Regions from separate parts of the Paenibacillus sp. 05T425 genome, predicted to be linked through region 1. Evidence: riboswitches for the same ligand, from Rfam matches in the RefSeq annotation. Region 1 holds a riboswitch; each other region holds the start of a gene.
The links. A riboswitch is a leader RNA that binds a small molecule or an ion and turns the genes downstream of it on or off. The one in region 1 is predicted to bind cyclic di-AMP.

Region 1 (6,726 bases):
GGCGAAGCAAGCTCCCGCGAGGAGGTTGGACGCTTCGAATATCGGGCGCAGGCTGTCCTTGTCAGCAGCGGAGGAATCGGCGCGAATCACGAGCTCGTTCGGCAGAACTGGCCGAGCAGGCTGGGGACGCCGCCCGATGATATGCTGTCAGGCGTTCCGGCTTACGTTGACGGGCGCATGCTCGCCATAACGGAGGAAGCAGGAGGCCGAATCGTTAACCGCGACCGGATGTGGCATTATACCGAGGGCATTAAGAACTGGGATCCGGTCTGGCATAAGCACGGCATTCGGATTCTTCCAGGTCCGTCATCGTTATGGCTGGATGCGAAGGGGCAGCGTTTCCCTGCGCCAAACTTCCCAGGGTTCGATACGCTTGGCACGCTAGAGACGATACAGAAGACCGGCTACAGCTATTCGTGGTTCATTCTGACGCAAAAGATTATTGAACGCGAATTCGCGCTGTCCGGCTCGGAGCAAAATCCCGATCTGACCGGCAAAAGCATCAAACAGGTGCTCGGCCGCGTGCTGCCGGGACCGACTGCACCGGTCAAGGCGTTCATGGAGAAGGGGGAAGATTTCGTTATAGCGACGAATCTAACCGAGCTTGTAGACGGCATGAACAAGCTGACGGGTGAATCGTTGCTGAACTTAGCTGACATTGAACGCCAGATACAGGCGAGAGACCGCGAGATTGAGAACAGCTTTACGAAGGATATGCAAATTACAGCCATTCGGGGAGCACGCAACTATATTGGCGATAAGCTGATTCGTGTCGCGGTTCCGCATAAGCTGCTCGATCCGAAGAGCGGTCCGCTCATTGCCGTGAGACTTAGAATCGTAAGCCGCAAGACGCTCGGCGGATTGCAGACGGACTTGTCCGGCAGAGTGCTTGACGGGAACGGTGATCCGGTATCCGGCCTATATGCAGCCGGAGAAGCGTCCGGCTTCGGCGGCGGCGGCGTACACGGCTACCGCGCGCTCGAAGGCACTTACCTCGGGGGCTGCCTCTTCTCGGGAAGAGTGGCCGGTCGTGCTATCGCCAAGCTGTGAATTATACGTAAATTTAAAAGCCGAGAAGCCTTGCGAATAAAGGATTCTCGGCTTTTTACTTTTAGGCTGCTGTTATACCTTACTTTTTCACGATCGGAATCCAAACTTCGCAGCGATAATCATCCGCGGTCGTGTCGCCGAGCGGATAGACTTCGATCTCCGGTCCTTCCGCATGCTCGTATCCTGTAGCGGGGAACCATTCCTGATAGATTCTGCCGAATACGGCTTGTATCGCACCGGGGAGGGGTCCGATGGAAGTGAAGATGGCCCATGTAGATGCCGGAACGGTGCGCAGCGACAATCCTTCGACAGCGCCACCGCTCGTGTGACCGGCAATCATGTAGGTGAATTCGCCCTGTCCCGGCTTCATATCCAGGCAAATGCCAAGCAAGTCCCCCTTGATACCCGCAGTCTCAAATTGCTGAATAGTGCCGTTGCTGTTGCATTCCGCCCAAAACTTCGGGATGTCGCGCAAATTTTGACCGTCCTCGCACGTTACCTCGATCGACTTGCCGATGACATTAAACGCTTCTTTCTCTTCAATGCGATAGTCCATGTCTTTGTCTCCCTTCAAGGATAGATGGAAAGAGATGCGTGGAAAAGCTTTCAAGCTGACGCCTGGTTTCCTGGCTTCCGACGGCGTTAAACCGTGGATCTTGCGGAACGCTTTGGCGAACGATTCGGGAGAATCGTAGCCATACTTGAGCGCTACGTCGATGACCTTGGCAGAAGACATCGCGAGCTCCTGAGCAGCTAACGTCAGCCGGCGCTTACGCGTATATTCGGCTACCGTCATCCCGGTAAGGATATGGAACATGCGCTGGAAGTGGAAGGGAGAGACGAATGCCTCCTTCGCGATTTCCTCGATATCCAGCCGATCATCCATGCGTTCCTCCATCAAATCCAAGGCGTCCTTCATGCGGAGCAGCCATTCCATTCGCATCAATTCCTTTCGTTACCTATATTATCACCACGCAGGACGGGAAACCTGTCATTGCGTGCTCTCTTATAACAGGTGTCACCAATGAAATAAGAAAAGGCCGAGCGGTAGTAATTAGCTACTCGCTCGGCCTTTTATATGCCGTAAACCTATTTTAGACAAATTTTAAGCTAGGGGGTCCGTCCTCGATCTCTATAATAATAGTATAGCTGGGCCGAAATTATAAGTCTATACTTTTTTGACTAATTTGGATATATTTCTTGAAATATAAGAGTTATAAGTTTCACGATTAAAATCAGGCTTATATTTCTCCGCGAAACGATTGCTTACACCGCCAGAGGACGGCGCTAGCCGTTTACGCTTGAGCGGCGTTTGCAAAGTGTTTCGGACTTATCAGGAAGAGGATGTAAACATAAAAAGAGCGAGGAGGATTAATTGACATGCATGACCCTATGATTCAATTGAAAGGAATTGGGAAGTCGTTCAAGGTAGCAAAACGTTCGGCTGGATTGAGGCAAGCGGCGAAAGCGTTGTTCGTACGGGAGCATACGATTGTCGAAGCGCTTAAAGATATTTCTTTCTCGATTGGCAAGGGGGAGATTGTCGGATACATCGGCCCGAACGGAGCGGGGAAGTCGACAACGATTAAAGTAATGAGCGGCATACTCGTGCCGGATGAAGGAAGCTGCTCCATTATGGGCTATACACCATGGACGGATCGTACTGCTTATGTGAAAAATATCGGTGTCGTCTTCGGCCAGCGTTCCCAGCTGTGGTGGGATGTGCCGGTGATTGATTCTTATGAGCTGCTCAAGGATATTTACAAGATACCGCCTAAGCGGTATGAAGACAATCTACGAATGCTGACGGAAACGCTGGACCTTGCAGAATTCATTCGTACGCCTGTGAGGCAGCTCAGCCTGGGCCAAAGAATGCGCTGCGAGATAGCGGCTTCGCTGCTGCATAGCCCAAGCGTATTGTTCCTCGACGAACCGACGATCGGACTTGATGCCGTGAGCAAGCTGGCTGTTAGGCAGTTTATTAAGACAATCAACAAGGAGCAAGGCGTTACGGTCATTCTGACCACGCATGACATGGCCGATATAGAAGCGCTGGCCGACCGGATTCTTATGATTGGCAAGGGTACTTTGTTATACGACGGGAGCTTGGAGCAGCTGCGCAGCCGGTTCGGCGTGCAGGAAAAAGAATCCTTGGATGAGATGATCGTTCAGCTCTATAAGGAGCATCAAATATGAGGGCCTATGTCTCGGTATGGAAGCTGAGATTCATTAATGGGCTGCAATATCGCGCATCTGCAATTGCCGGTGCAATAACGCAGTTGTTTTTTGGATTCGTATTCATTATGATCTACATCGCTTTCTATAGTCATAGTACGGCGCAGCCGCCAATATCGTTGAAGGAAATCATTACTTACGTCTGGCTGCAGCAAATTTTTCTTTCGTTTATCATGCTTTGGGCTCGTGACAATGAAATGTTCGATCTCATTACAACCGGCAATATTGCCTATGAATTGTGCAGGCCAATCGGCATATATCCGCTTTGGTTCGCCAAGCTGCTCGCGCAGCGCGTTGCAAACGCAGTGCTGCGCTGCTTGCCGATTGTTCTTGTCGTGTTTTTTTTGCCGGAACCGTATCGTATGACAACACCCCCGGACTGGCCAACGCTTTTCTTCTTTGTTGCTTCATTGCTGCTGGGCTTATTCGTCATTGTTGCGATATCAATGATGATTTACATTTCCGTATTTTGGACACTATCGCCGACAGGTTCGATTCTAATGATCTCGATTGCCGGCGAATTCCTAGCCGGGATGATTATTCCCGTGCCGCTTATGCCGGATTGGCTGCAACGGTTTACTTACGTATTGCCGTTCCGCTGGACGGTTGACTTCCCTTTCCGTGTATATTCAGGCCATATTTCACAGACGGAAGCGTTATGGGGGATCATCATCCAGGTAGGCTGGCTTGGGGTGCTCATAGGAATTGGTTGGTCCACAATGAGGAAGGCACTACGGCAAATAGTCATTCAGGGGGGCTAATCGCTATGCAACTCTATTTCAAATACATATCGATTTTGTTCAAGTCGCAGCTGCAATATCGCGCTTCCTTCTGGCTGCTAAGCTTCGGACAGTTTTTTGTACCGGTAACGGTGTTCGCAGGTTTGTATTTTATGTTCGAGCGCTTTGGGGATCTGCAAGGTTGGACCTTCTTCGAGGTTGCGTTGTGCTTCGGCATTATTCATATGGCGTTCTCGCTAAGTGAATGTTTCGCGCGGGGCTTCGATGCATTCTCAGGTCTCGTGAGAAGAGGCGAGTTCGACCGTCTGCTTGTTCGCCCGCGCAGCACAGTACTTCAGGTGCTTGGGTCGCAATTCGAGTTCACGAGAGTCGGGCGGATGCTGCAAAGCGCGATTGTGCTTGGCTGGGCACTGTATAAGCTGCCGGTTGAATGGAATGCGTCCAAGGTGACGACATTTATCTTGATGATCGTTTGCGGCGTGTGTATCTTCGCAGGCATCTATATCTTGATGGCAACGATGTGCTTTTGGACGATTCAGGGACTTGAGATTGCAAACATTTTGACGGACGGAGGGCGGGAGATGGCACAATACCCGCTGAATATTTACGAAAGATGGGTTAAAGTTCTGTTTACGTATATTATCCCGTTCGGATGCGTAAATTATTTGCCGTTGCTCTATATTCTTGGAAAGCAGAACGGCAATGACTGGTTCTATATGCTGCTGCCGCTTGCTGGCGTATTGTTCTTGGTACCTTGTCTAGCGGTATGGCATATCGGTGTCCGCCATTATCGTTCGACCGGATCATAAGCTCGCCATAACGTAAGCAAGCCCGCTCCTTCGCGCTGTAGGAGCGGGCTTGCTTCATTCTAATACGCTAATGGATGGACACATAGGCAACGGAACGGTTCTTAAGTACTGTCTCTTCGGTATTGCCTTCGATGAAGGTAGGGTTGTCGGTATGAGCGAGAAGATCGTCGATCGCGGTGCAGAACAATTCATTGAGTCTTCCATCCACATGTGCCGGCAGTAGAGAGTCATACAACGAGGCAGAATCCGTGAAAGCTCCGACGAATTGACGCAGCGGCTCGCTCCATTGCTTCAGATCGATTTGGCTGTCGGACTCAGGCGCAAAAAATTCACCCCAGCCGACCCCTTTGTTGCTTAGCATTCGAAGACATACGCGATAACCGGAAGAGTCGACGGCGAGGGCAGGAATAACGAACAACTCGATGCGTGTGATGGTGAGACTGTCACTAAGATCTTGATCGGACAGAAAAGAAAGATGACAATCGGATTTCGTCAACATAAATAAACCTCTCCTTATTTCGCTTACGAGGTTAGCTGTCGGATTCGGACAGAGAGACGCCCTACCAAGGTTACAAATCCTTGGATTCACCCCTTGCGAGCGGATCGATTGATCCAAGTAGTGGCTCGCGTTGGTTCCCCCGCTTTTTCAAACGAAAAATTCAGCGTTAGTATGCCGTATATTATAAATCTATCCGCGCCGTTTGTAAATGCTTTTCGCTAAATATTCTGACAACTTACCCTTAAAATAGTGAGATATAGGAAACGGAGCACTGCAGTAAATCTCCACTCATGGCGGGATTTCTCGTACTCTTGTCGTTCCGAACGTGAAGAAGCGCGTCGTTGAACAAACCGTGAATGCGATTGTCAGCGGGGATTTCCTTAGCATGTATCTCACCTATATAACGATGCAGCATGCTGCCCCATCTGATCCAGTCTGCCGGTTTATCTGCTTCATTCACGAACAACTCACCCCAGCCTAATCCGTTAGTCGTTGCTAAATGGAGACAGACGCGATAGCCGGCGCAATAACCATCGTAATCAGGAATGACGAACATCTCGATTCTTCGAATGATTAGCGCCAGGCAGTCGTTGGTGCAAGAAGGTAATGGCTCGTCGATTTGTGCTTGTATAAACATATGAAATTCTCTCCTCTATTCGCTTACGAGGTTAGCTGACGGATTCGGACTAGAGAGCTGCCCTACCGAGGCAGTGCCTCGGATTCACCCCATTCGAACAATCGAACGATTGCTCTTGTTGGTTCCCCCGCTTTATCCTATGGACAAATTCAGCGATAATGATATGCCTTTTTCGGCTCGACGTCTATCCTAAACCGATTCGAAGCATTTGTAAAAGGTTCATTTTGTTGCACAAGACGCTCTAAGAGCAAATTAGAGGAGCGACGATCATTTTATCCATGAAAAGAGGCTTTTTCGATGGAATACTCGTTTTTACTTCTGTTATTTATGATTTGAAAAAAAGCATGCTTGCGCGTGTTGGATAAGAAATTCAGGCATATATGTAATTTCAGAAAACGAGAGATAATTGGCGAAAAAGTGAGTAATATCGAGCTATAACTTTTTGAAAACGTTAACGATCACTCTATAAGCTCCTATATTATCCAATATGGACGCTGGACCTGCTTTACATAAAATTTGGCTGGGAGTAAGATTCGATACAGGATTCGCAATTGAAGTTGCGATGGACTGATCGCTGAGTTTCKGCGAGGCAAGCGGAAAGCGGGGGAACCAAATGTGAAGCGGTGCGTTTGTACGATGTGAGAGTCGGACGACAGCACGGCAGGGGTGAATCTTCGAAGAGGCAGCACCATGGATGCCGCTTCGAAGTAGGGCGACTCTCACCGCCCGAATCCGACAGCTAACCTCGTAAGCGTG
Region 2 (11,833 bases), on a different contig from region 1:
AACGGTGAGGTTCTCCCCTTCAATGGGCTATCGCCCTCTTACGCTATCCCTTATGCCTCGAGCGCTTGCTTGAGCTCATCCGTCGAACGATTCCACCACTCGGCGTTGTGCTCCACGAGCAGCTTGCGCAACGCGGCTTTCTCCACATCGCCAAGCTCGCCAAGAACGATACGGCGCTTCAATGAATAATCCAGCTTGTTGACGTGATCGGCGAGAATCTTCCACCCGCGGCGCGCTTCCGTATCGATCCACATCTCGCAAGCCGTAGCGCCTGCATAATAAGCGCCCTCTTCATTGCGATCCACCGCTACCCATACGATCCAGCATTGGCGGCCGTTCGGCGTATCTTCCCGGTTCGGCGTAAACTTAATGCCGCGCTCGATCTTGCTCTTCGCATGCATCGCGCCTACATCGATATAGGCCTCTCCGTTATCGATAATGATGCAGGATACTTGGCTCAGATCGATGGATCCGGCTCCGAAACCTTTATGTTTTTTGTTGCTCACAACGTTGAGCGACAGTTGTTTCTTCTCTTTCTTCTCTGGCTGGTCTTGCTGATTCTGATCATCCATCCCTGCATTCACACCTTCCCCGTACAATAATTACATTTTAGCTAATAATCCTCTAAAAGCAAACATATACATGCTGTAGATGCTTGTCAACGGGAGGGAAACGTTCAATGACTCCACGCAACGTCAAACGAATCTTATTAGTTATACTCGGAATTGTACTGCTCGGCGTGTCTGTGCAGTACGGCTTCGGGAATGCTTGGCAATCGCAGTATACCTATGCATTAGCTCCCGCGGCGAATGCCAAGCAGCCACCGCCCGCTTCTGCCCAAAAAACGGCCAAGCCGCCCGCCCAGCAGCAGCCCGACACGGGCGCAGCGCCTAAGCCGCAATCGCTCAGCAAGCGTGTAGTTGAGTACCACATTAACGTCAGCTTGCGCGAGGACGCTCGGCATTTGGACGGCGATCAGATCGTAACCTGGACCAATCCCGGCAAAAAAGCGGTGTCCGAGCTCTACTTCAATCTGTACCCGAACGCTTTCCTGTCCAAGAAAACAACGTTCATGAGCGAGTCAGGCGGCAAGCTGCGCGAGGACAAGGCTACGGCGGACAGCCTCGGCTTCATGAACCTGCTGTCGCTTCAGACGCTTGAGGGGGAGAACCTGCTGCCTCGCCTCCATTACGTTCAGCCCGATGACGGCAACGTCAACGATCTTACGCTGGTCAAGCTCCGCCTGCTGGAGCCCGTTGCGCCAGGCAAGACCGTGACGCTGCGCATGGGCTTCGAGGTGAAGCTGCCCGAAGTGTTCGCCCGTATGGGCTACTCCGGCAACTTCGTCATGGCGGGCCAATGGTTCCCGAAGGTAGCAGTCTACGAAACGGCGGGAACGCGAGGACGTACCGCCGAAGGCTGGAACGTTCATCAATACCACGGCAATTCCGAGTTCTATAGCGACTTCGGCATTTACAGCGTGAAGATCAACGTACCTGAGTCTTATACCGTTGCAGCTACAGGCTTCCAAACGAAGACGGCTGAAGGCAGCAATGGAAGAAAGTCGTATCAATTCTACGCGGAAGACGTTCACGACTTCGCATGGTCGGCATCGCCCGACTTCGTCTTCGCGGAGGAAGCTTTCTCGGATAAAGGCGTGCCGGGCGTTCGTATTAAGCTGTACCTCGACCCGCTGCATGCCGACCTCCAGGAGCGTTACATGCATGCGGCCAAGTCCGCGCTCTCCAAGTACGCGCAGTGGTACGGCGAATATCCTTACAGCACGCTGTCGATCGTTGTCCCGCCGAAGGGCGGCAATGGCGCAGGCGGCATGGAATACCCGACGCTCGTCACCGCGTTCGCCGCCGAGAAGGCGAATCCCGGCTACGACCTCGAGCGTACCGTCGTTCATGAGATCGGCCACCAATATTGGTACGGCATGGTCGCCTCCAATGAATTCGAGGAAGCTTGGCTGGACGAAGGCTTCACCTCCTATGCCGAGGATATGGTCATGGAGTCCGCCTACGGACTTGAGCCGAACCTCAGAATTGAAGCGAGCTATATGACGGACCCTGCGCCGCTTAAGCAGCCGTCGTGGGCTTATAGCAGCCATAATCAATATGCGGAGAACGTCTATCTGCGGGCGAAGCTTGTCCTTGTCGGCATCCAGCATCAGGTTGGCGACAAGACAATGGCGAAGATTATGCGGACCTATTTTCAAAAATACAAATTCAAGCATCCTTCGACTGCCGATTTCCAGCGTGTTGTCGAACAGGTAACGAAGACGAAGTGGCATGACTACTTCAGCGGATACGTGTACGCGAACCAAATGTCCGACTACTCGGTCGAATCGATTCAAGTGAAACCGACTGAGCAGGACGGCCAGAAGCTCTATGAATCGACCGTGCTCGTCAAGCGGAACGGCGGTGTAAGCGGTCAAATCCCGATTACGCTGCAGTTCACGGACGGCGCGACGGTGACAAAGCTATGGGATGCCGACGACTCCCACGTCCAGATTACGCAAGTGCATACGGCTCCTCTGCAATGGGCGATGATCGATTCCGAGCATTCGAACGTACTCGACAACAAGCTCATCAACAACTATATGCAAGCCGATCTGCCGGACAAGACGCGCATCCGGTGGGGCATCAGCGTATCGAAGCTGATCGAGGGATTGTTAGGTACGCTGAGCTGGTAAGTATAAGCGCGCAAGGAGCGATCGAATATGAAAATGTATATGAAGCAAGGTTGGCAGCTTGCGGTCAAGCACTTCCACCTCATCATTCTGTTATTTCTGTATCAGTTGCTATGGGGCTTCTTCCTCTATCGATTTATCGATTCGGTCGTCTCGCCCTTGCTGCGCCGGTTTCCAGCTGCATACCCGTCTGATACAGCCGTTCACCTCTTCCTGACCGAGGCGCAGTTCCAACTGCTGAAGACCGACATCCTTACGCCTTATGTATGGATGCTAGGCGGCTTGTTCGCCATCCGCATGTTGCTGACTCCCCTGTTCAATGCCGGACTGTTCTATTCGCTGCACCATTCTAGTACGCGAGGCGAAGGCGCGGCCGGCGGCGGCACTAAATTTGTAGAAGGCATTCGCAAAGCTTGGAAACCGGTCATGCTGCTCCACTGGGCGGAGGCCGCGCTAGCACTTGCTCCCGGATTCTGGGTGCTGCCTCATGCGCTCGACGCATACCTGCAAGGCGGATCGAACGTCGACCTGCTGCAATCCGTCCTTCCCGGCGCTGGACTATGGCTGTTCTGGGGCGTGCTGCTGCATCTGCTCTTCCTGGCCATGCAGCTTGGCGCCGCCTCAAAAGAAGGCATCCTCCACTCGCTCGGGCGCGCGCTGAGGCATATCGTCTCCTTCGCTGCCATCTCGCTGGTTATGTGGGCCATCGGAGCCGGATTAGGACTTCTCATCACCGGTGTATCGCTGCTATGGGCCGGACTATTCGCACTCATCCTTCATCAAGGCTACAACTTGGTGCGAACGCTCGTCCGAGTATGGACCATTGCCGCTCAATACGAATGCCTGCAATCCAAGTAGCTTCATTATCTTAGCCCGCTTTAGCTCAAATACCCCCGAATCTACGCCTGTCCTATTATGGCGAATTCGGGGGTTTTTACGTTATCATCCTACTAATGACGGCGACAGCCTTTTTTGCTAGAAAGATGAGAATCCTCTCACCATTAGTACCTTGGGGTCATACTTTACAGAATATCCACATAATAAATGAAATCGAGTATCGATTATTTAGTCCCTCGGTCCTAGTTGAGGCTTTATTATTACATGAAAAATGATTATACGAAGCAGTTTGTCAAAAGATTACATGAGAATTATTAGAATTTTGTTAGAAAGGCAGGAGATGAATGAAAAAAATCGAATAATTGTCAAGAGCAAAACAAAACTGCCTAATTTCCTAGCGGAAAACGGGGGAACCACTCTGGGTGAATTGATTCCGACGCCACGGCTATAAGTCATACCGCCTCTGTAGAAGAGGATATCATCGACTTGTTCGTAGCGCCTGAGGAATCATAGGGAACCTTCAACCGAACCCCACAGCTAACCTCGTCGGCACCGGAAGGAGTTTCACAATTGAAAAAGGTTACCGTAATGCTTTTGGGGCTTGCGCTCTTGCTCGCTGTTCAAGCGGGAAGCGTTTTCGCAGACTCCAAAATGAACGGATTTATCAATGACGTCATTGGTACTCCGTACAAAAGCGGTGGAACTACCGCGAAAGGCTTCGATTGCTCCGGCTTCACGAGCTATGTGTTCGCTAAGATGGGCATCGATCTTCCTCGCGTTTCCTCCGATCAAGCAACAGTTGGCACGAAGGTCGCTAAAGATGACCTGATTGCCGGGGATCTTGTGTTCTTCGACACAAGCGGCGGAAACAACGGCGCAATTTCCCACGTCGGCATCTACATAGGGGACGGCAACATTGTACACGCTTCGGTTAGCCGCGGCGTTGTAGTCGACAAGCTCGATTCCACTTACTACAAACCTCGTTATGTGACAGCACGTCGCATTCTTAGCGAGGAAGCATTTACCACTTACGCCGACGCAAAATAGTTTCACCCTTTACAACAAAGCCGCAGTCTGTTCGTCCACTCGCGACAACAGTCTGCGGCTTTGTTGTTTTTCTGACAAAATAGGCCACCCCAACAGCCTGCAGGCTGTTGGGGTGCTATTACTTTCTATTTATTACGCACAGCATCGCGCCGCTGCGACTGCCCTCTGCCTAGCACAAGCATTGCGCCCAGTACGAGCAGCATGATCAGAACCAGTACGCTTACATACCAAAGCGTAACCCCGCCGTCATATCGATCCATGAACCAGCCGGTAACGCGAGGGAAGATTGCCCCGCCAAGCCCGCCGCATGCTACGAGCAAGCTCGTCGTCCGCTCAGTCATGCCTGGGATTAACGCATTCGCATAGACAAGGGCGATACCGAATATACCCGAGAAGAACAGACCGCTTAAAGCGACGAAGAAGAGCATCCAGCTGAGCTGACCCATGAGCGCCATTAATGCGAACACGATCGTTGCTCCGCCAGTAGCAATAAACAAATACTTCGCATACCCCATTTTCTCCGCCAACGTGCCTGCAAATATACGTCCGAACACCATTGTTGCCCAGAACAGGCTGAGCGCTGCCGCAGCACTCGACTCATTTACCTGCGAACGCTCAATAAGCAAGGAAGGCAAGTAATTGGAGAAGCTCATCTCCATGCCTACGTAGATCATGAAGAACGCTGCCGACAGCAGCAAGAACGGAAGCGCAGTGCGCGGATAACCGAATATACCTGTTCTTGCACCTGCCGCCCCTTGCTCCATGCTGCTGCTCACCGCTGCTTTCGGCGGTTGAAATCCGATCTGCTCGTCCAGCTTGCCGAAGGACATCGTGAGCCACAATACGAATGTAACGCCCGACAGTGCCGCCAGTATCGGGAACGATACCTGCCATACGTTCTGAGCGATCAAATAAGCGGCTGCAACCGGTATAATAAGTGCGCCGACGCCAAAAAACGTTTCTAGCCGGCTCATTGCCGAAGCCTTGCCCTTAGCAAGGTCGATGATCATCGCGCCGACGACCGCTTCCGTCATGCCGAAGCCGAACCCCGCGAGAGGAGCGACGGCCAGCATCCAGCCCCAGGGAAGAAGCAGGCTGTAAGCGGCCTCGCTTAAAGTAAGCGCGCCAAGCGCAATAAGCACCGCGCCTCGCTTGCCGATTCTTGCCGTGATGGAGGGAGCCAGTATGACACCGACCAGGAAGCCGAGAAATTGATTCATAATCCATTGTCCGCCGTCTTTGTACGTGAGCCCATAATGATCAATCAGCTGCTCCAATATCGATCCGCCTACCACATGCGCAATACCGATTACCAAGTAAGACAGACAGCCGATCCATATTAACTTCTTCATGCCGTAGTTCTCCTTATGTCCGCGCGCCTTCTGGCGCCTATCTGATATACTTAGTCATACGTATCCAACTCATTTGCTCCATCCGGAGGTTATAAGATATTGAATAATTTAAACCATTCTTCTCATTATAAACGCTATCCGATTCAAATGACCATATGTCCGCTGGAAATACAGCATGCTGTCGAAATATGTAATTGGATTTATGAGCCTCCCTACGATGTCTACCACTGGCCAACTTGGGAGCAAATGCAAAAGGACGAAATCGAATTCGGCGATCCCGTCCTGCGTGCGCAGCAATATATAGCAATCGTTGACGATAGCTCGAGACTGATCGGCTTCGCCCAGTTGTTCCCCATGACCGGCGTAACCAGGCTCGGACTCGGCCTTCACCCTGATCTGTGCAGCCGGGGTTTAGGTCCTTCCTTCGCTAAGCTAATTGCGCTTGAAGCGCGAAGAAGAATGCCTCAGCATGAGATCGACTTAGAGGTACTCGCTTGGAATACGCGAGCCGTACGCGCCTATGAACAGGCGGGCTTCCGCATTACCGATACGTATGCCCGTCCTTCTCAGAACGGTTACGCCGAATGCCACTGCATGGTGTTCGAGCCCATCCAGAGCTAACAGCTCTGAATGCTATTATATCGCTTGCGTGCCGTGCTCTATATCGATTACATCCGCGAATAAAATAAGTCCAGGTCCAACAAGCACCGATATCGTCCGAATCCATGCATGTGTATCGAGATCCGTATAAGCTCTCGATACAATCGATCTTCGATCCTCGTTCATCTGTACGATGTTCGGAACGAAGTACGGCCGCCAGCACCAGTTCGCGCCTCGAAATTGGTCCTCGCTCCGCCATGAGCCGTCAGACTCGCGGAAATAGTTCGCCGATAGCTGAATGCCGTCCTGATTGCACAAGTACACGCGAATATAGCTCGTGTCCAGCTCCGGCAGAAGCCGCAGAGCCCAATCGTCATTATTTTCCGTAATGCCATCGGAGGTATCCACGATATGCGCGAGCTGCTTCGCAAGCTGCTCAGCCTTGACTTGCCAATCGCGCTCCGAGATGACGTGATGCAGCAGATGCCGCTCCAGCTCCTCTACAATAATTGGAGCGAAGCAATCGGGATCGCGGAAGTCCGCCTCAGCCCTCGCGAACATGAACCCTTGCACATAACGCGCGCCTGCTCGAATCGCCCTTGCAAGATCCTCTCTCGTCTCGACGCCTTCCACGAGCAAGGAGGCGCCGATCAGCTCCGCCATATCTGAGAAGGAGCGAAGCACGCCGAAGTAGCCGTCATGCGTTGCGCTCCTCTTAATCATATGTATATCGATCTTCAGCAAGTTAGGCTGAATCTGAGCAATACGGTCGAAACTGCTGAAACCGCTGCCTACATCATCAATTGCAATCTGACAACCTTGCTCCCGATAGAGGTCTACAACGGTGCGAAGCACCTCCATTGAGCCTTGGAAGCTCTGCTCCGTAATCTCAATAACGACTTTCCTTGGGTCAATACCGTATTTCTTAAGCAGAGACAACGTGAACAGCTCTCCGGATTGCTCATAACGATAAATCCAAGAAGGCTTTAGATTAATAAACAGCATAGGAGGTTCATCCATCTGACCCAGCTTGGCAAAAGCCTGCTCGCGCAACAGCCGATCCACGAGAATATGCTCCTCATCGGGCACCGTTTCATCACTAAAGAAAGGCCCCAAGCTGCGAACAGAATCTCCCTTTACCGCTCTAGCCAGCACCTCATAGCCCATAATTCGCCGAGTATCCATCGCTATGATCGGCTGATAGTAGGCTGCTAGCTTTTCGTCTTGTAGACCTAGCGCTTTTGGTAGTGCTATTGTAGTGTGACCATCACTCATAGCGCTCTCCTTTGTGTTACTCGCATGTTATATTATCTACCATATTAATGAGTACCATTGTAAATGAATCGACATAAAATGTAAAGAAGCGACATATTAACTGCCATCCCGACTATTTTGTCGAATGATACATCTATAATATAGTAGCAATCTAACAACAACCGGAGAAAAGCTGACTTAGATCAGTCTAACTATGCGTGTAACCTGATTGCTCTGAGATACTTCTATAATATGATGCTTGCTGTTGTAAGTAATGACGCCTTCGCCGACCTTAATTTCCGGATTTTCGCCCAGTCCGAAAAACACATCGTCAGCCAGCGCTTCCATTACCTCATGACGGTCATCCTCATGCAGCGCTTCCCATTCCTCGGTTTCCATCTCAAAAAACGTGTAGCTATTCTCAATCTCTGCTACAGCCTCCGTCAACTCTTTCAATATATCCGCATATTCTCTTGCATGTCTTACTCCCATATTCATAACCTGCCTTCTATTATTAGTGTCGTTTTGCTCCGCATGTCTTCGATGGGCTTTCAATCCCGAATGCATATGGCCTTATACTCTTATTTTACATCATTTCGACAATATTAAACGTCTTCCGCCCCAAATCGTTTCGTTTACTCTAATCTCAGCCACCCTATTTGTCGATAATAATAGAAAGTAGACAAGCGTAAACGCTAGAATATTTAATTCGAATACGTACTGGACGGGGTGTATGATGAAAAATTCAACAATTATAGGTATTGTACTAGGTCTTGTCGCTGTTCTGGGAGGTATGGTGTTTAAAGGCGCTCATTTATCGTCTCTAGCCAATCCGGCCGCATTCATGATTATCATATTAGGTACAATTGCAGCGGTCATGGTTGCCTTCCCAATGTCTGAGCTCGGAAAAATCGGCAAACTGTTCAAAATGGTTTTCTCCGAACAAAAGCTTATGCAACGCGATCAGTTGATCGCTAACTTTATGGAATGGGCATCGATCACGCGCCGCGAGGGCTTGCTTGCGCTTGAAGCGAAGGTCGACGATATCGAAGATCCGTTTCTCCGGAACGGCATGCGTATGATTATCGACGGCAACGACCAAGACTTCGTTCGCGACGTCTTGCTTGAAGACATTGCCGCTACCGAAGATCGCCACAAAGCTGGCGCGCTCATCTTCACGCAAGCGGGCACATATGCGCCTACGCTCGGGGTACTCGGCGCCGTTGTCGGTCTCGTCGCGGCACTTGCCGACATGAGCGACATGGAGAAGCTGGCTCATGCGATCGCCGGCGCTTTCATCGCAACTTTGCTTGGTATATTCACAGGTTATGTTTTATGGCATCCGATTGCCAACAAATTAAAGCGTTTGTCGAAGAGCGAGATTCAAATCCGCCTAATGATGGTTGAAGGTCTGCTGTCCATTCAATCCGGCGTATCGACGATTGCGATTAACCAGAAGTTGTCCGTATTCCTCACTCCAACAGAAAGAAGAAAACTGAGGGAGAAGGAGGAAGGCGCCGTTGAGCAGAAAGCATAAGCATGACGATCACGAAGAGCATGTAGACGAATCTTGGCTCATCCCTTATGCCGACTTGCTGACCCTGCTGCTTGCACTTTTCATCGTTCTGTACTCCATGAACTCCGTTGATGTGAAGAAGTTCGAGGAAATGTCCAAGGCGTTCAGCATCGCGCTTAATAGCGGCAGCGGCATACTCGATAGTCCGGCAATCACGCCGGAAGGCGATTCTCCTGATAAGCCGAAGGAAGATCAAATCAAAAAAGACGATAATCCGAAGGATCAGAAAGAACAAGATGCTCAGAAGCTTCGCGAGGCTGCCTTGAAGCAAGAGCAAGAGGATCTCGAGAAGCTGAAGAAGCAGCTTGACGAATATATTGATAAAAACGGCCTGACAACCGATCTGGAGACAAAGCTCAATATGTCCCAGCTCATGATTACGATCAGCGACAATGCGCTATTCGCTCCTGCACAGGCGACCGTCAAGCCGGAATCGAGAGAGCTTGCCATAGCCATCGGCAAGATGCTGCAAGGATATCCCGATTACGAAGTCATCATATCCGGCCATACCGATACGACTCCCATTTCGACCGTCTTCTTCAAGTCCAATTGGGATTTAAGCTCGATGCGGGCAATTCGGTTCATGGATATTTTGCTGGAGAACAAAAAGCTTAAGCCTCAACAATTCAGAGCCGTCGGCTATGGCGAGTATCAGCCGATTGCCGACAATAAGACGACTGAGGGCAAAGCGAAGAATAGACGGGTCGAAGTATCGATCTCGCATACCGTCGCCGATCCAACTAATCAGCAAGTCATTCCAGCCGCCAAATAAATACGAAGCCCCGGCAAGCTGCTTAATCGCAGCCTGTCGGGGCTTTATACTTTCATCGAAATTAACATAGATAAGGTTAGCTGTTTACCTCATACCCCAGCGTCCGGAATAACGCCGACTTCTCCGCCTCCGTTAGATCACGCCACTTCCCGGATGCGAGCCCGCCAAGCTGAATATTCATAACCCTTACACGCTGAAGCTTCCTGACATGATAGCCGAACGCCTCGCACATGCGACGAATTTGCCTATTCTTTCCTTCGGTCAGAATAATGCGGAATACGCGGTCTGTCACACGCGTTACCTTGCAAGGCAGCGTCATGCTGCCGAGTATGCGCACTCCCTCCGACATGCCTCGAACGAAGGAATCGTTAATAGGACGGTCAACGGTTACTATGTATTCCTTCTCATGCTTGCCTTCCGAACGCAGGATCGGGTTCACGACATCGCCATCATTCGTAAGCAGAATGAGGCCCTCGGAATCCTTATCGAGTCTTCCGATCGGGAATATGCGTTCCTCATGACCGATAAAGTCAACGATATTACCTTTAATATGAAGCTCAGTCGTACAAGTAATGCCAACAGGCTTATTCAACGCAATATATACATGCCGTTTCTGTTCGCCAATCCGTCGTCCATCCACGCGCACATCATCGCCTAGCTCGGCTTGGCTGCCGAGCATGGCCGTCTCGCCATTAATCGTAACTCGGCCGCTGTCCACCAGCTTGTCCGCCTCGCGGCGCGAGCAATAGCCCGTCTCACTAATAAACTTGTTAATTCTCATCTGCATGTCACCTCGCCTGTATATGCCCTAACTCAGCAATGTCGCCCGAAGCATATACCTTCACTTCAGGACTCCGCTGAACGGTCCTATTCTGCCCTTGCCCATGCTGCTCCGCCCATGCGATTCGAGTAGCCCGAAGCATTGCAGCAGCCACTACATCGCCGCGAATCGCCCTATACCTGCGCAGCCGTCCGACCATCGTGAAGCCAAGCGCCGTTGCCAGCCACGTCCCTACCGTCTCGCCTAGCCGCTTTTCTTTCCGGTGCCCAAGCAGAAACGACGGCTGGAAAATATGGAGCAGCGGTATTTCCAGCTTCGCAAGCTCCTCTTCAAGCTCGCCCTTTACTCGGCTGTAGAAGAAGGCCGAGCTCTTGGAAGATCCCATCGCCGTAATAACAGCGAACTGCGATGCATTCACTCGTTTCGCATAGCGAGCCAGCGCGAGCGGATATTCCAAATCAACCGTGCGGAACGCTTCCTGCGAGCCCGCCGCTTTAATCGTTGTTCCAAGCGCGCAATAGACAATATCGGCCTCTACGTCCTGCATCGCTAGATCGATATCATCGAAGGACGCTACAATTATTCGCAGCTTAGACCTCATGGCCTCAAGTCCCGCCGTTGCAGCAGCATCCAGCGGCCGCCTAACGAGCACGGTCACCGTTCTAGTATTCGGATCCGCCAGCAGCTGTCGTAACAGCGCAGCGCCAACAAGCCCGGTCGCACCTGCAAGCACACAGCTATAGCCCTCTCTATCGTCACGAGGCCCAGCGCTCATTGCATCCTCTCCCTCGCACTTCGCATCTACATACCCTCGGTTAATGATGCTTCTAGTATACCGTCCTCCGTCAAAGGTTTCAAAGCCGGAAGCGACACATGCACCGTTGTTCCCACATTTTCTTGGCTTTGAAAATCGAGATTC
Region 3 (11,833 bases), on a different contig from region 1:
TCGGCGTCATTCGCCGTAGCTTCTCTGCTCGTCATGCTCGCAGTCATCACGTTGATCGTGAAGAGCATCGTAGAGTGGAAGTCGTCATCGTCTTCACATTAATCAACAAGGCGGCAGCATATATTTATAATTTCATTGGAGGGATTCATTATGGCGAAACCGTTGGAAGTAGATCAACAGTGGCTGGAGCGAATTGCGGAGCAGGTCGGCGGATTGCACTACGGGCATGTTACGATTACCGTTCATGACGGCCGAATCGTACAGATTGATCGATTGGAACGCACACGATACGATCAACCCTCTTCGAAGCAAAATCAATCCGAGCAGCAGTCGACCAAAGGCCGCGATAACAACGCAGCAGCTAGTGACGGCTTGCGAATTGTTCAATAGTCCAATTCAAGAAGAAGAGCTTCGATTCCTAAGGCTAGCTTAGCCTTGGTATCGAAGCTCTTTGTTTGTATGTTGGCAATTACATATTAAGGGAGGATAAGCCTAGCGGCCTATCCTCCCTTAAATGTTTTACGAGATGATGAACTTAACGATTACAGCTACAGCGAATACTACGGTCATGAAACCGAGCATGCCGCCAAAGCCGAATACGACGTCCATCAAGTCGTGGCGCGGCTCTTCATTGAAGTGCTCGCGCGGATCTCTTACGTTTTCCATCGTAGACGTCCTCCTTGAAAGACCGGATGCTGCAGCGACAGCCGCAAGCGGTCGTCTCCTACAGTATCGGCTATTTCAACTTATATTAGTATACCGAAACAGTCGAACAATTGTAAAGCAACCAGTCGTGACAAATATGAGACAAAATTACGCCCTTTTATGCTAAAATGTGAACAGGATTGTATGGCAATCGGAGGTGCGAGCATGGATCAGCAGTTAATAGCAGCAAAAGAACTTATACGAAACAAGCTAGCCTTGCTTCCCGACGGGCCGGGCTGTTACCTGATGAAGAACGGCGACGACGTCATTATATATGTAGGCAAAGCGAAAGTATTGAAGAATCGCGTGCGCTCCTATTTTAACGGCAGCCACAACGCGAAGACGCAGCGTCTCGTCTCGGAAATACGCGATTTCGAATTTATCGTGACCGGCAGCAATATGGAAGCGCTCATTCTGGAGTGCAATCTCATCAAGCAATATCATCCGCGCTATAACGTGTTGCTAAAGGATGACAAGACGTTTCCTTATATTAAAATAACGAGCGAGAAGCATCCGCGCCTAGAGGTGACGCGGCGTGTCGTGAAGGATAAAGCGAAGTACTTCGGCCCTTATCCGAACGCTTATGCGGCACAGCAGACGCTTAAGCTGCTTGAGCGGATCTATCCGCTGCGGAAATGCAAGACGCTGCCGGACAAAGTATGTCTATATTATCATCTAGGTCAATGTCTCGCTCCATGCGAGTACGAGGTGCAGCAGCAGTCCTACGACACGATGGTTCAGGAAATTACCCGTTTCCTCGGCGGCGGCCAGGATGTCGTGAAGGCGGAGCTGCAGCGGAAGATGGAATCGGCAGCCGAGGAGCTCGAATTCGAGCGGGCAAAGGAATTCCGCGATCAGATCGTGGCGATCGAGGCTGTTATGGAGAAGCAGAAAATTACGCTCTCCGATGCGCTTGACCGCGACGTATTCGGTTATGCGGTAGAGAAGGGCTGGATGTGCGTACAAATTCTTTATATGCGCCATGGCAAAATGATCGAACGTCACGCGTCGACATTCCCTTATTACGGCGAAGAGTATGATGACTTCATGACGTACGTCACGCAATATTATAGCGACAATCCAGCGCTGCCTAAGCAAATTTTCTTGCCGCTGCCTCCTGAGCTGGAGCAAGCTGAGGAGCAACCGTCTGCGGCCTCGTTGAACGGTGACGCCGAATCCGAAGAAGCGGCTGCAGGCTCGCGTGCGGATGATGTGATGGCTTCGCTGCACAGCTGGCTTAAGGTGAAGGTACTCATGCCGCAGCGCGGACGCAAGAGCGAAGTCGTCTCTATGGCGATGGAGAATGCGAAGGTCATGCTTGAGGATAAGTTCAGACTGATTGCCCGAGATGAGGAACGCAGCGTGAAGGCGTCCGAGTCGCTTGCCGATTGGTTAGGATTAGCCGAGGTGCACCGCATTGAGGCATTCGACAACTCGAACATTCAAGGGACGAATCCAGTATCGGCGATGGTCGTCTTCACGGACGGCAAGCCGGACAAGAAAGAATACCGCAAATATAAGGTGAAGACCGTAACAGGACCCGACGATTACGAAACGATGCGCGAAGTCATTCGCAGACGCTATGAGCGCGTCCTTAAGGAGCAGCTGACGCCGCCTGATCTAATCGTCGTCGACGGCGGCAGAGGGCAAATATCGGCCGCTCTGGACGTGCTGGAGAACGAGCTAGGCTTATCCATTCCGGTCTGCGGACTCGTGAAGGATGCGAAGCATAAGACGGCGCAGCTCATGACGGGCGACCCGCCTGAGGTTGTGCCTCTGCCGCGCGACAGTCAGGAGTTCTATCTGCTTCAGCGCATACAAGACGAGGTGCATCGCTACGCGATCTCGTTCCACCGCGAGCAGCGCGCCAAGTCGATGGTCGAATCGAAGCTCGATTTGATTTCCGGCATTGGCGAGAAGCGGCGCAAGCTGCTGCTCAAGCATTTTGGCTCGATCCGCAAAATAAAAGAGGCCTCCGTCGAAGACTTCAGGCCTCTCTCTATCGGGGAAAAGCTGGCTGGACAAATTATTGCTGCTCTAAATGAGGAGGAATCGTCGTAATCGGCGGTTTCTTCTCTTTTTTATCGTCCAAATACTTAATCACATATGCGATTAGAATCGGCAGAATAACGAAGAAAATGCCTGATGCGATATCGAACGCCGAACCGACGGTAACGATAGTAAGCGCTACGCCGACGCTGTTGAATATCGCATGCGTGAACATCGCCGTAATCAAGCCGTATCTGACGAAGATGAAGCTGAAGATGAGCCCGATAATCATAAGCTCGATGAGCCTTGTCGACGACGGATATAGCGGGTACATGACGTGGCCGAGCGCCCATGATGCGGTTGGGATAATGGCTGCTACGAACGTATTTTTGAACCATTTGCGGAACAGGCCGATGCCGAAGAACCGGAATACGGCTTCTTCGGATATAGCTGCCGCCCAAGCAAGCACGGGCATGAGCCATAGATAACTCATGTTGTATGGCGATTGCGTAACGTCACTGGTCGACCATGTGCCGATCGTGAGTTTCAAGCCGATGAAGATGGCCGCCTGCAGCGCGAACAGAATAGCGGCGAAGCAGTAGCCAAGCCCCATGCTGCGCCACACGTACGTTCCGTACCCAGGCTGGCCGAAACGCGGCCATAAGGCGCGTCCTTGCGCCTTCCACAAGCCGTCGCCCGCCACGAGCGAGATATAGATCGAGCCGGCCATCGGAATAGACAATAGGACGGTGAATATGGCGGTTATCAGAATCGTCTGACCGCCGAGCTCATTTTCGCCTAGCGATGCTCTAACTCCGTCGAGTACGTTTATATTGATGATGACATACGTAACGAAGTAAATGATAGTGAGTACGATTCCGCGCTTGAATGACGTATGTCCTCGGTAAAGGACGGCGTAGATGACCGCAAGCACGAACAGGATAAAGCTCATGAGGAAGTAGCCGAAGCCGGTCATGAATTGCGCCCACTTGTCTTGGCCTTTCACATAGTCCCTATACTCTGCCGGCGGAATGAAGGCTGGCTTGTATTTCGTCATAACGGGCTTGCCGTCGATCAAGCTTACGGCAATCGTCACTTGCAGCTTCGATTGGCCGATCGAATGGTCGCTTGGGCTAACTCCCCACTCGCCGTTCGGATAGGCCGCTCCGCTTGCAAGTTCCTCTGCACGGAACCCTTGCTCCTCGAGCAACGCGATGCTCAGCTTATCGATTTCCGGATCGTCGTCCCGAACAGGCTCGCCGCCATGCAGATTCCAGGCCACGATACGTTCACTCTGCATATGGACGTAGACGAATCCTTTGCCGCCTGTCCCTTCGAAGTCGACCTCGACTTGATACGTATCGGTTGGAAATTGTTTATCGTATTGATCAGCATACGCCTCTGTCAGCTCATCGCGCGTAAGGTAGCCGTTCATAAGCTTGTCGGATTGATGGACGGCTTTGGCGGAGTCCACCTCTCGTCCTACGAGCTTCTCGGCGAACGACGCGGCTGCCTGCTCTGCTTGTGCTTTGCTGATGGCTCTGCCGCCTAGCTCATCTGAAGAGCTCGCCTTTATTAGCGGGACGATATCGACGAACATGTAAATTAGAAGACAAATAACGGCTGCCCATATGTAACGCTTCCATTCCTTGTGTTTAATTGAATCGATCATCAGTTCACCTCATGCGTATAGGAGTAGGATGAAGCATACTATACTACCATATCACAACGTTCCCTGAATTATCCATTGAAAGTAGGTCTTTATTTTCATAAACCCGCGAAATAACGATGTTCATGAAGTGTAGGGCAAGGTGAAGCGCATAACTGCGTCTTTTTGGTCGAATATAGCCTCTAATGTGAGAAAAGGGAGCTTTATGCAAGGACGTATTTGGGCTTATAATCGTTATCGTCATACCAAATGAATAGCACAGCCGAATTTCCTTAGGAAAACGGGGGAACCATATTGTTGCCGGGCATCCGGCGGCATGGGGTGAATTTCTACATTGCCGGAGCGCAGCTTCAGGCGATTGAATAGGGCTGCCTGTCCAGGCCCGAATCCGTCAGCTAACCTCGTAGGCGTATTGGAACAGGACTCATCTTCTTGAGCACTTGAGCTTCCAGTGCTTTTTTTTGTGCGCTTATAACGATAACGCAGCAGATTTTCGAAGATTGAGGTGCACAATATAAGATGAAATTCGCATGGATTTGGGACGTGAAGAACTGGTCTCCGCCGAGGATACTTGTTAGCGGCTTCGCGCTCATTATATTCATTGGGGCATTTTTGCTCTCTTTGCCCTTCGCCTCGGCAACAGGCGAACGGCTGAACTTCATAGACGCTTTGTTCACGGCGACTTCAGCGACATGCGTGACCGGCCTCGTCGTCGTCGATACCGGCACCTATTTCTCGACAGCCGGCCAGATCGTTCTGATGGTGCTGTTCCAGCTTGGCGGCCTCGGCTTCATGACGATGGCAACGCTAATCGCGCTCGTTTTGCGGCGGAAAATATCGCTGCGCGAGAGGCTGATTCTTCAAGAGGCGATGAATCAGACAAGCATGGAGGGCATTATTAGGCTAATTCGCCGCGTCATCTACTACTCGCTATCTATTGAACTCGTCGGGATGCTGCTTTTCACGTTCCGGTTCTCGTTCGATATGCCGCTTGGCAAGGCAGCTTTCTTCGGCGCTTTCCACGCCGTATCGCTGTTCAACAACGCCGGCTTCGATATTTTCGGAGATTACCGCAGCTTAACGCTGTATGTGTCCGATCCAATCGTTAATATTGCCGCAATGATGCTAATCGTATTCGGAGGACTCGGCTTCGTCGTTATGTCAGATCTAATGGAATATCGGAAGAAGCGCAAGCTGTCGCTGCATAGTAAAATCGTTCTCGCCATGACGGGGACATTGATCGCGTTAGGCGCGATTGTGTTGTTTGTTTTCGAATTCACGAACCCCCTCACGCTCGGCTCGCTCGATTGGGGAGGCAAGATATGGGCCTCATTATTCCAATCCATTACACCGCGTACGGCTGGCGCCAATACGCTCGATTATACAGCTCTAAGGCAGGCTACCGTCTTCTTTACGATCATCCTTATGTTCATCGGCGCATCGCCGGGCTCGACGGGGGGCGGCATTAAAACCACGACGTTCACGGTGCTTATCGGCGCCGTAATCTCGATGATTCGCGGACGTGAGGATATCGTCTTCTTCCGCTATCGGCTTGCCAAGGACCGCATATTCAAGGCGCTGACGATTACGATTTTGTCGTTAACGCTCGTCGTGGTCGTGACGATGATTCTTGCAACGATCGAGAATCAGCCGTTCATGAAAATATTGTTCGAGGCAACATCCGCGTTCGGCACCGTAGGACTATCCATTGGATTGACCCCGGAGCTTAGCGATATTAGCAAAATGATTATTGCATTCACGATGTTTGCCGGTCGGCTAGGTCCATTAACGCTCGCTTATGCGCTTGGGCCTGGAACAGATAAAGAATTGTACCGGTATCCGGAAGGTAAAATAACAATTGGATAGGGGATTTACAGGTGGCTATCAAACGCAGTCAGTTTGTCATTGTGGGCTTGGGGCGGTTCGGCTCAAGCCTTGGAAGGGAACTCATCGAGCTTGGTCATGAAGTGCTCGGCATCGATAAGGATGAAGAAACGGTGCAGGATATGAGCAGCGTGCTAACGTACGCCGTATCGGCGGATTGCACGGATGAGGAGACGCTTCGCTCGCTAGGCGTACGCAACTTCGACTGCGGCGTCGTTGCGATCGGCGATGACATTCAGGCGAGCATTCTAACTGCCATATTATTGAAGGATCTTGGCGTGAAGAAGGTTGTCGCGAAGGCGATGTCCGAGCTGCACGGCCGTGTGCTTGAGAAGATCGGCGTTGACAGGGTCGTCTATCCGGAGAGGGATATGGGCATTAGGGTTGCGCATCAGCTCGTATCGCCAAACCTGCTTGATTATATCGAGCTATCCAAGGATTATACGATCGCAGAGCTTGCCGTCCCGAAATGCTTGAACGGAAAGTCGTTGAGCGACCTTAATCCCCGGGCAAGATTCGGGTGCAGCATCGTTGCGATCAACAAGCCTAACGGTATAATTATTGCTCCTTCGGCAACAGATGTTCTTACGGAACGAGACATTATGGTTATTATAGGGACGAACGATCAAATCGAGGAATTCGAGGCGACGGTTATCCGTTAAATAGAGCGCCGTTCTTATGGATTCGAAAGCGATATATTGGAAATGATGAAAACAGCGGCTAATGCTTTTCGCCGCTGTTTTTTGTCCATTATGTTAAGCTTGCTTGCTCGGGAAGCGGGCCGCAATTTCATTAATCCACAGTCGAACCGAAGGACTTAGCCCCGCGGGATCGGCATGAATAAGCGATGTCGTGCGTTTCGTATCCTCAAGCTCGCGGATCGGTACGACAACAAGCTCATTGTCGTCGATCAATTGTTGGCGCATATACGATTGCGGAAGCAATGTGGCTGCGCGGCATGTATGCAGCAGGCGAAGGATAGCTTCGAAGGAATCGATCTCCATTCGAACGTCAGGCTGCAATTGATACTTATCGAACAGCTCGTCGGTCAATACGCGGTACCAGGTTCCGCGGGAGAATAAAATCATCGGCATGCCGTCCAGATCCATAATGCCCAGCGAACCTTTGTCGGTTACGACCTGATTGCGCGGCAGAATGAGCAGCAGATGATCATCGAAGAGAGGCAGGCAGCGCAGCGTCGAATCCTCAATACTGGAAGCGACGATGCCGATATCGGCCTTATGCTCGCGGACTAGCGAGACGATTTCATGCGTTTTGCCGGTTACGGCTTTGATATCCACCTCGGGATGTGCGCTCGTCAACATTTGGATCAGATCCGGCAGTGTCGTCTGCAGCGTCGTGAGGCTTGCGCCGATCGTTAGCGAAGAACGGCCGGTCGCGGTGAATTCGGATACCGTTTGCAAATAGTTGCGATGAAGCTGTCTAAGCTCAATCGCATACTCGTACGTAAGCTGGCCTATTCGTGTCAACTCTAGCCGTTTGCCAATACGGCGGAACAGCGGCGACCCGATGTCTTGCTCCAGCTTGGCGATCTTGCGGGATAGGGCAGGCTGCGACAGATTGAGCAGGGCAGATGCTTTGTTCATACTCGACTGCTCAACGATTACAGAGAATACATGGAGCTCATCATACACGACAAAATCCCCTTATGTCATTTTGTTATAAGAAATTATAAAAAATAAGCAATTCCATTATAAGCTGAAAAGGAGTAGGATGGAAAGTGTGGCTAGATTGTGTCGAGTTTTGTTGACGGAGGTACATGCTGGGGTTACAATGGTGAATGGTTTGTATGAGCGGAAACGGCTTCAACCGTCACTAGCGGTGAAAGTACGTTTTGCACTAAATTCTAAGTACATATAAGTGGTGTAACTTAGAGGCTTAGAATTTACAGATGGAAAAGTATGCAACTACAGTCTTGAAAGGAGAAGGAAGAACATGAAAGGAAACTCGTATTTCTCGCGCAAGCTTCATTCGCTTCTAGGCATCATTCCGCTAGGCGGCTTTATCGTCGTCCACGGTTTGGCGAACTATCAAGCGTTCGAGCGCGGGCCAGAGGGCTTCGGCAAGGCCGTGCACTTTATCAATAGCATGCCTGTGGTAACGCTGCTTGAGATTTTCGGCATTTACCTCCCGCTATTGTTCCACGGTATCTACGGCCTATATGTGGCTTACCAATCGAATTCGAATACGGGGCGCTTCCAATACGGAAGGAACTGGGCGTTCACAGCGCAGCGCGTAACGGGGGTAATTACATTTATTTTCGTCTTCTGGCATGTGTACCAGACGCGAATTCAAGTGTACCTCGGCAACATTACGCATGAAGAGCTCGGCTCGACCATGAACTTGATTGCGAACAATCCTGCTTACTTCGTCTTCTACGTGATCGGCGTACTGGCAGCGGTATTCCACTTCAGCAACGGCCTGTGGGCGTTTCTGATTAGCTGGGGCATTACTATCGGCCCGAAAGCGCAACGCATCTCGTCCTACATTTGTATGGGTGTTTTCGTAATTGTCGCTGCTCTGTTCATTCTTTCGCTTGTTGCGTTCAGAGGCGATGAATTCCAAGAAGCTGCAAGTGCCGCATTGGCGCTTACAAATATCGGTTAGTCTGATTAATAGGTAAGTCTTAAGGACAAGGAGTGAAACGTTGTGGCAAAAAATAAAATAATCATCGTCGGCGGCGGTCTTGCAGGCTTGATGGCTACCATCAAAGCAGCAGAAGCAGGCGTACACGTTGATCTGTTCTCTCTTGTACCGGTCAAACGTTCGCATTCCGTATGTGCGCAAGGCGGCATTAACGGAGCGGTGAATACGAAAGGGGAAGGCGATTCCCCGTGGGAGCACTTTGACGATACAGTATACGGCGGCGACTTTCTAGCGAACCAACCGCCAGTTAAAGCGATGTGCGACGCAGCGCCTGGTATCATCCACTTGATGGACCGGATGGGCGTTATGTTCAGCCGTACGTCCGAGGGCTTGCTCGACTTCCGTCGTTTCGGCGGTACGAAGCATTCCCGTACAGCATTCGCAGGTGCAACGACTGGCCAACAATTGCTGTATGCACTCGATGAGCAAGTACGCCGCTGGGAAGCAGCCGGCCTCGTTACAAAATACGAGCATTATGAATTCCTTGGCGCTGTTATTGACGACGACGGCGTATGTCGCGGCGTGTCTGCTCAAGACCTTCGCTCCATGGAAATTCGCTCGGTGCGTGCGGATGCGGTTATTCTGGCATCTGGCGGTCCTGGCATTATTTTCGGCAAAACGACGAACTCGGTTATTAATACAGGTACGGCAGCAAGCGCCGTGTATCAACAAGGCGTTAACTACGCGAACGGCGAGTTCATCCAGATCCACCCAACGGCAATTCCGGGCGACGACAAGCTTCGCTTGATGTCGGAATCGGCGCGCGGCGAGGGCGGACGCATTTGGACTTACAAAGACGGCAAGCCTTGGTACTTCCTTGAGGAGAAATACCCGGCATACGGAAACCTCGTTCCCCGCGATATCGCGACACGCGAGATTTTTAGCGTCTGCGTAGACCAAAAGCTCGGCATCAACCAAGAAAACATGGTTTACCTTGACTTGTCCCACAAAGACCCGAAGGAGCTTGACGTTAAGCTTGGCGGCATCATCGAGATCTACGAGAAGTTCATGGGTGACGATCCTCGGAAAATCCCAATGAAGATCTTCCCTGCGGTTCACTACTCGATGGGCGGTATGTGGGTAGACTACAACCAAATGACTAACATCCCAGGTCTGTTCGCTGCTGGCGAATGCGACTATCAATACCACGGTGCGAACCGTCTCGGCGCTAACTCGCTGCTCTCCGCTATTTACGGCGGTATGCTGGCTGGTCCGAAAGCGGTGGAGTACATCAAAGGCCTTAAGAAATCGGCTGAAGATATCTCTTCGTCGGTATTCGATCGCGAGGCGAAACGCCAAACCGATAAGTACGACAGCATTCTAAAAATGAACGGCAACGAAAATGCGTACGTTATTCACAAAGAGCTTGGCGAGTGGATGACAAACAACATGACGGTCGTTCGTTTCAACGACAAGCTGGAAGCTACGATCGGCAAGATCAAAGAACTGAAACAACGCTATTCGAACATTAACATCAACGATACAGCTTCTTGGAACAACGCGGGCGTTGCTTTCACTCGTCAACTGTGGAATATGCTTGAGCTGTCCGAAGCGATGACGCTTGGCGCATTAATGCGTAACGAAAGCCGCGGTGCTCACTATAAGCCTGATTTCCCTGAACGCGATGACGATACGTTCATGAAGTCGACGATTGCGAAGTGGACGAAGGAAGGCCCGCAAATCTCTTATGAGGACATTGACGTAAGCTTGATCAAACCTCGTAAACGCGACTACTCCAGCGATAAGAAGAAAGGAGAATAACTAACGATGGCTCAAACAACTGTTGCAACAAAAACGGTTAAGTTTATCATCACTAGGCAGGATACTCCCGATTCGACGCCTTACACGGAAGAGTTCGAAATTCCATACCGCGCTAACATGAACGTCATTAGCGGTCTGATGGAAATTCAACGTAATCCGACCAAAGCGGACGGCGCCAAAACAGCTCCGGTATGCTGGGAATCGAACTGTCTGGAAGAAGTATGCGGCGCATGTTCGATGGTTATCAACGGCAAGCCGCGTCAAGCGTGCAGCGCCCTGATCGATAAGCTCGAGCAGCCGGTTCGCCTTGAGCCGATGCGCACGTTCCCAGTCGTTCGCGACCTTGTTATCAACCGCGAGCGTATGTTCAATGCGCTCAAGCGCGTGAAAGCTTGGATTCCAATCGACGGTACGTACGATCTTGGTCCTGGACCGCGTATGGCTGAGACGAAGCGTCAATGGGCGTACGAGCTGTCCAAATGTATGACTTGCGGCGTCTGCCTCGAGTCTTGCCCGAACGTTAACGATCGCAACAGCTTCATCGGTCCTGCCGCAATCTCGCAGGTTCGCTTGTTCAACGCTCACCCGACAGGGGAGATGAACAAGGAAGAGCGTCTCGACGCGCTTATGACGGATGGCGGTATCGAAGGCTGCGGCAACTCACAGAACTGCGTACGCTCGTGTCCGAAGGGCATTCCGCTCACGACGTCGATCGCTGCGATCAACAAGGATACAACGAAGCACCTGTTCAAAAAATGGCTGGGGATGTAATCACCCGGTCTGCCATTATCTTCATTCACAAGCCCTCGGCGATGCCGGGGGCTTGTTTACTACATCAGAATGTTTAAGCACTGTACAGCGATAAAGCGTAAAGGAGATCATTCAGATTGGCGATAAAAACTTCTTTGCTTCCGAAGCGAGTTTGCTGTGCAAACTTGTAGGTCGCTCATCATCGAAGTACTCCGATAGGAGTTTTTCTCATTTGTAGTGCACTCGCAATCTGTTCCTTCACTTGCAGATATATGATATTGATAATCATTATTAATGATAAAGGATAAAGGCCCGTTTTGTCAATTGCCTCCTAGCAACGGAGATAAGCAGGCTAACCTCCTAAATCTATAAGACTCAAACACGGCCCCACATCAGAACTAACTTAAC

Region 2: linked by a shared signal. The riboswitch ahead of AC1DF0_RS29000 (C40 family peptidase) and the one ahead of AC1DF0_RS17705 (hypothetical protein) in region 1 are both predicted to bind cyclic di-AMP.
Region 3: linked by a shared signal. The riboswitch ahead of AC1DF0_RS10885 (TrkH family potassium uptake protein) and the one ahead of AC1DF0_RS17705 (hypothetical protein) in region 1 are both predicted to bind cyclic di-AMP.

What each region holds. Positions count from the first base shown of each region.
Region 1 is NZ_JBFTLA010000007.1:99,629-106,354, reverse strand. Features, by position in the region: gene AC1DF0_RS17730 (FAD-binding dehydrogenase) at 1-1,050, shown strand, start outside; gene AC1DF0_RS17725 (AraC family transcriptional regulator) at 1,130-1,987, opposite strand; gene AC1DF0_RS17720 (ABC transporter ATP-binding protein) at 2,431-3,246, shown strand; gene AC1DF0_RS17715 (ABC transporter permease) at 3,243-4,046, shown strand; gene AC1DF0_RS17710 (ABC transporter permease) at 4,052-4,834, shown strand; gene AC1DF0_RS17705 (hypothetical protein) at 4,902-5,333, opposite strand; cyclic di-AMP (ydaO/yuaA leader) riboswitch at 5,339-5,509, opposite strand; gene AC1DF0_RS17700 (hypothetical protein) at 5,575-5,970, opposite strand; cyclic di-AMP (ydaO/yuaA leader) riboswitch at 5,976-6,135, opposite strand; cyclic di-AMP (ydaO/yuaA leader) riboswitch at 6,533-6,726, shown strand, end outside.
Region 2 is NZ_JBFTLA010000019.1:38,264-50,096, forward strand. Features, by position in the region: gene AC1DF0_RS28985 (YwhD family protein) at 51-572, opposite strand; gene AC1DF0_RS28990 (M1 family metallopeptidase) at 680-2,698, shown strand; gene AC1DF0_RS28995 (hypothetical protein) at 2,726-3,553, shown strand; cyclic di-AMP (ydaO/yuaA leader) riboswitch at 3,906-4,099, shown strand; gene AC1DF0_RS29000 (C40 family peptidase) at 4,103-4,579, shown strand; gene AC1DF0_RS29005 (MFS transporter) at 4,705-5,931, opposite strand; gene AC1DF0_RS29010 (GNAT family N-acetyltransferase) at 6,079-6,552, shown strand; gene AC1DF0_RS29015 (EAL domain-containing protein) at 6,568-7,806, opposite strand; gene AC1DF0_RS29020 (hypothetical protein) at 7,984-8,277, opposite strand; gene motA (flagellar motor stator protein MotA) at 8,522-9,322, shown strand; gene AC1DF0_RS29030 (flagellar motor protein MotB) at 9,306-10,133, shown strand; gene rluF (23S rRNA pseudouridine(2604) synthase RluF) at 10,210-10,914, opposite strand; gene AC1DF0_RS29040 (NAD(P)H-binding protein) at 10,922-11,689, opposite strand; gene AC1DF0_RS29045 (ATP-binding protein) at 11,716-11,833, opposite strand, start outside.
Region 3 is NZ_JBFTLA010000004.1:394,690-406,522, forward strand. Features, by position in the region: gene cysW (sulfate ABC transporter permease subunit CysW) at 1-102, shown strand, start outside; gene AC1DF0_RS10865 (YezD family protein) at 151-390, shown strand; gene AC1DF0_RS10870 (YqzM family protein) at 520-666, opposite strand; gene uvrC (excinuclease ABC subunit UvrC) at 871-2,766, shown strand; gene AC1DF0_RS10880 (lysostaphin resistance A-like protein) at 2,732-4,366, opposite strand; cyclic di-AMP (ydaO/yuaA leader) riboswitch at 4,614-4,788, shown strand; gene AC1DF0_RS10885 (TrkH family potassium uptake protein) at 4,883-6,229, shown strand; gene AC1DF0_RS10890 (potassium channel family protein) at 6,247-6,909, shown strand; gene AC1DF0_RS10895 (LysR family transcriptional regulator) at 7,003-7,902, opposite strand; gene AC1DF0_RS10900 (succinate dehydrogenase cytochrome b558 subunit) at 8,204-8,875, shown strand; gene sdhA (succinate dehydrogenase flavoprotein subunit) at 8,918-10,675, shown strand; gene sdhB (succinate dehydrogenase iron-sulfur subunit) at 10,682-11,446, shown strand.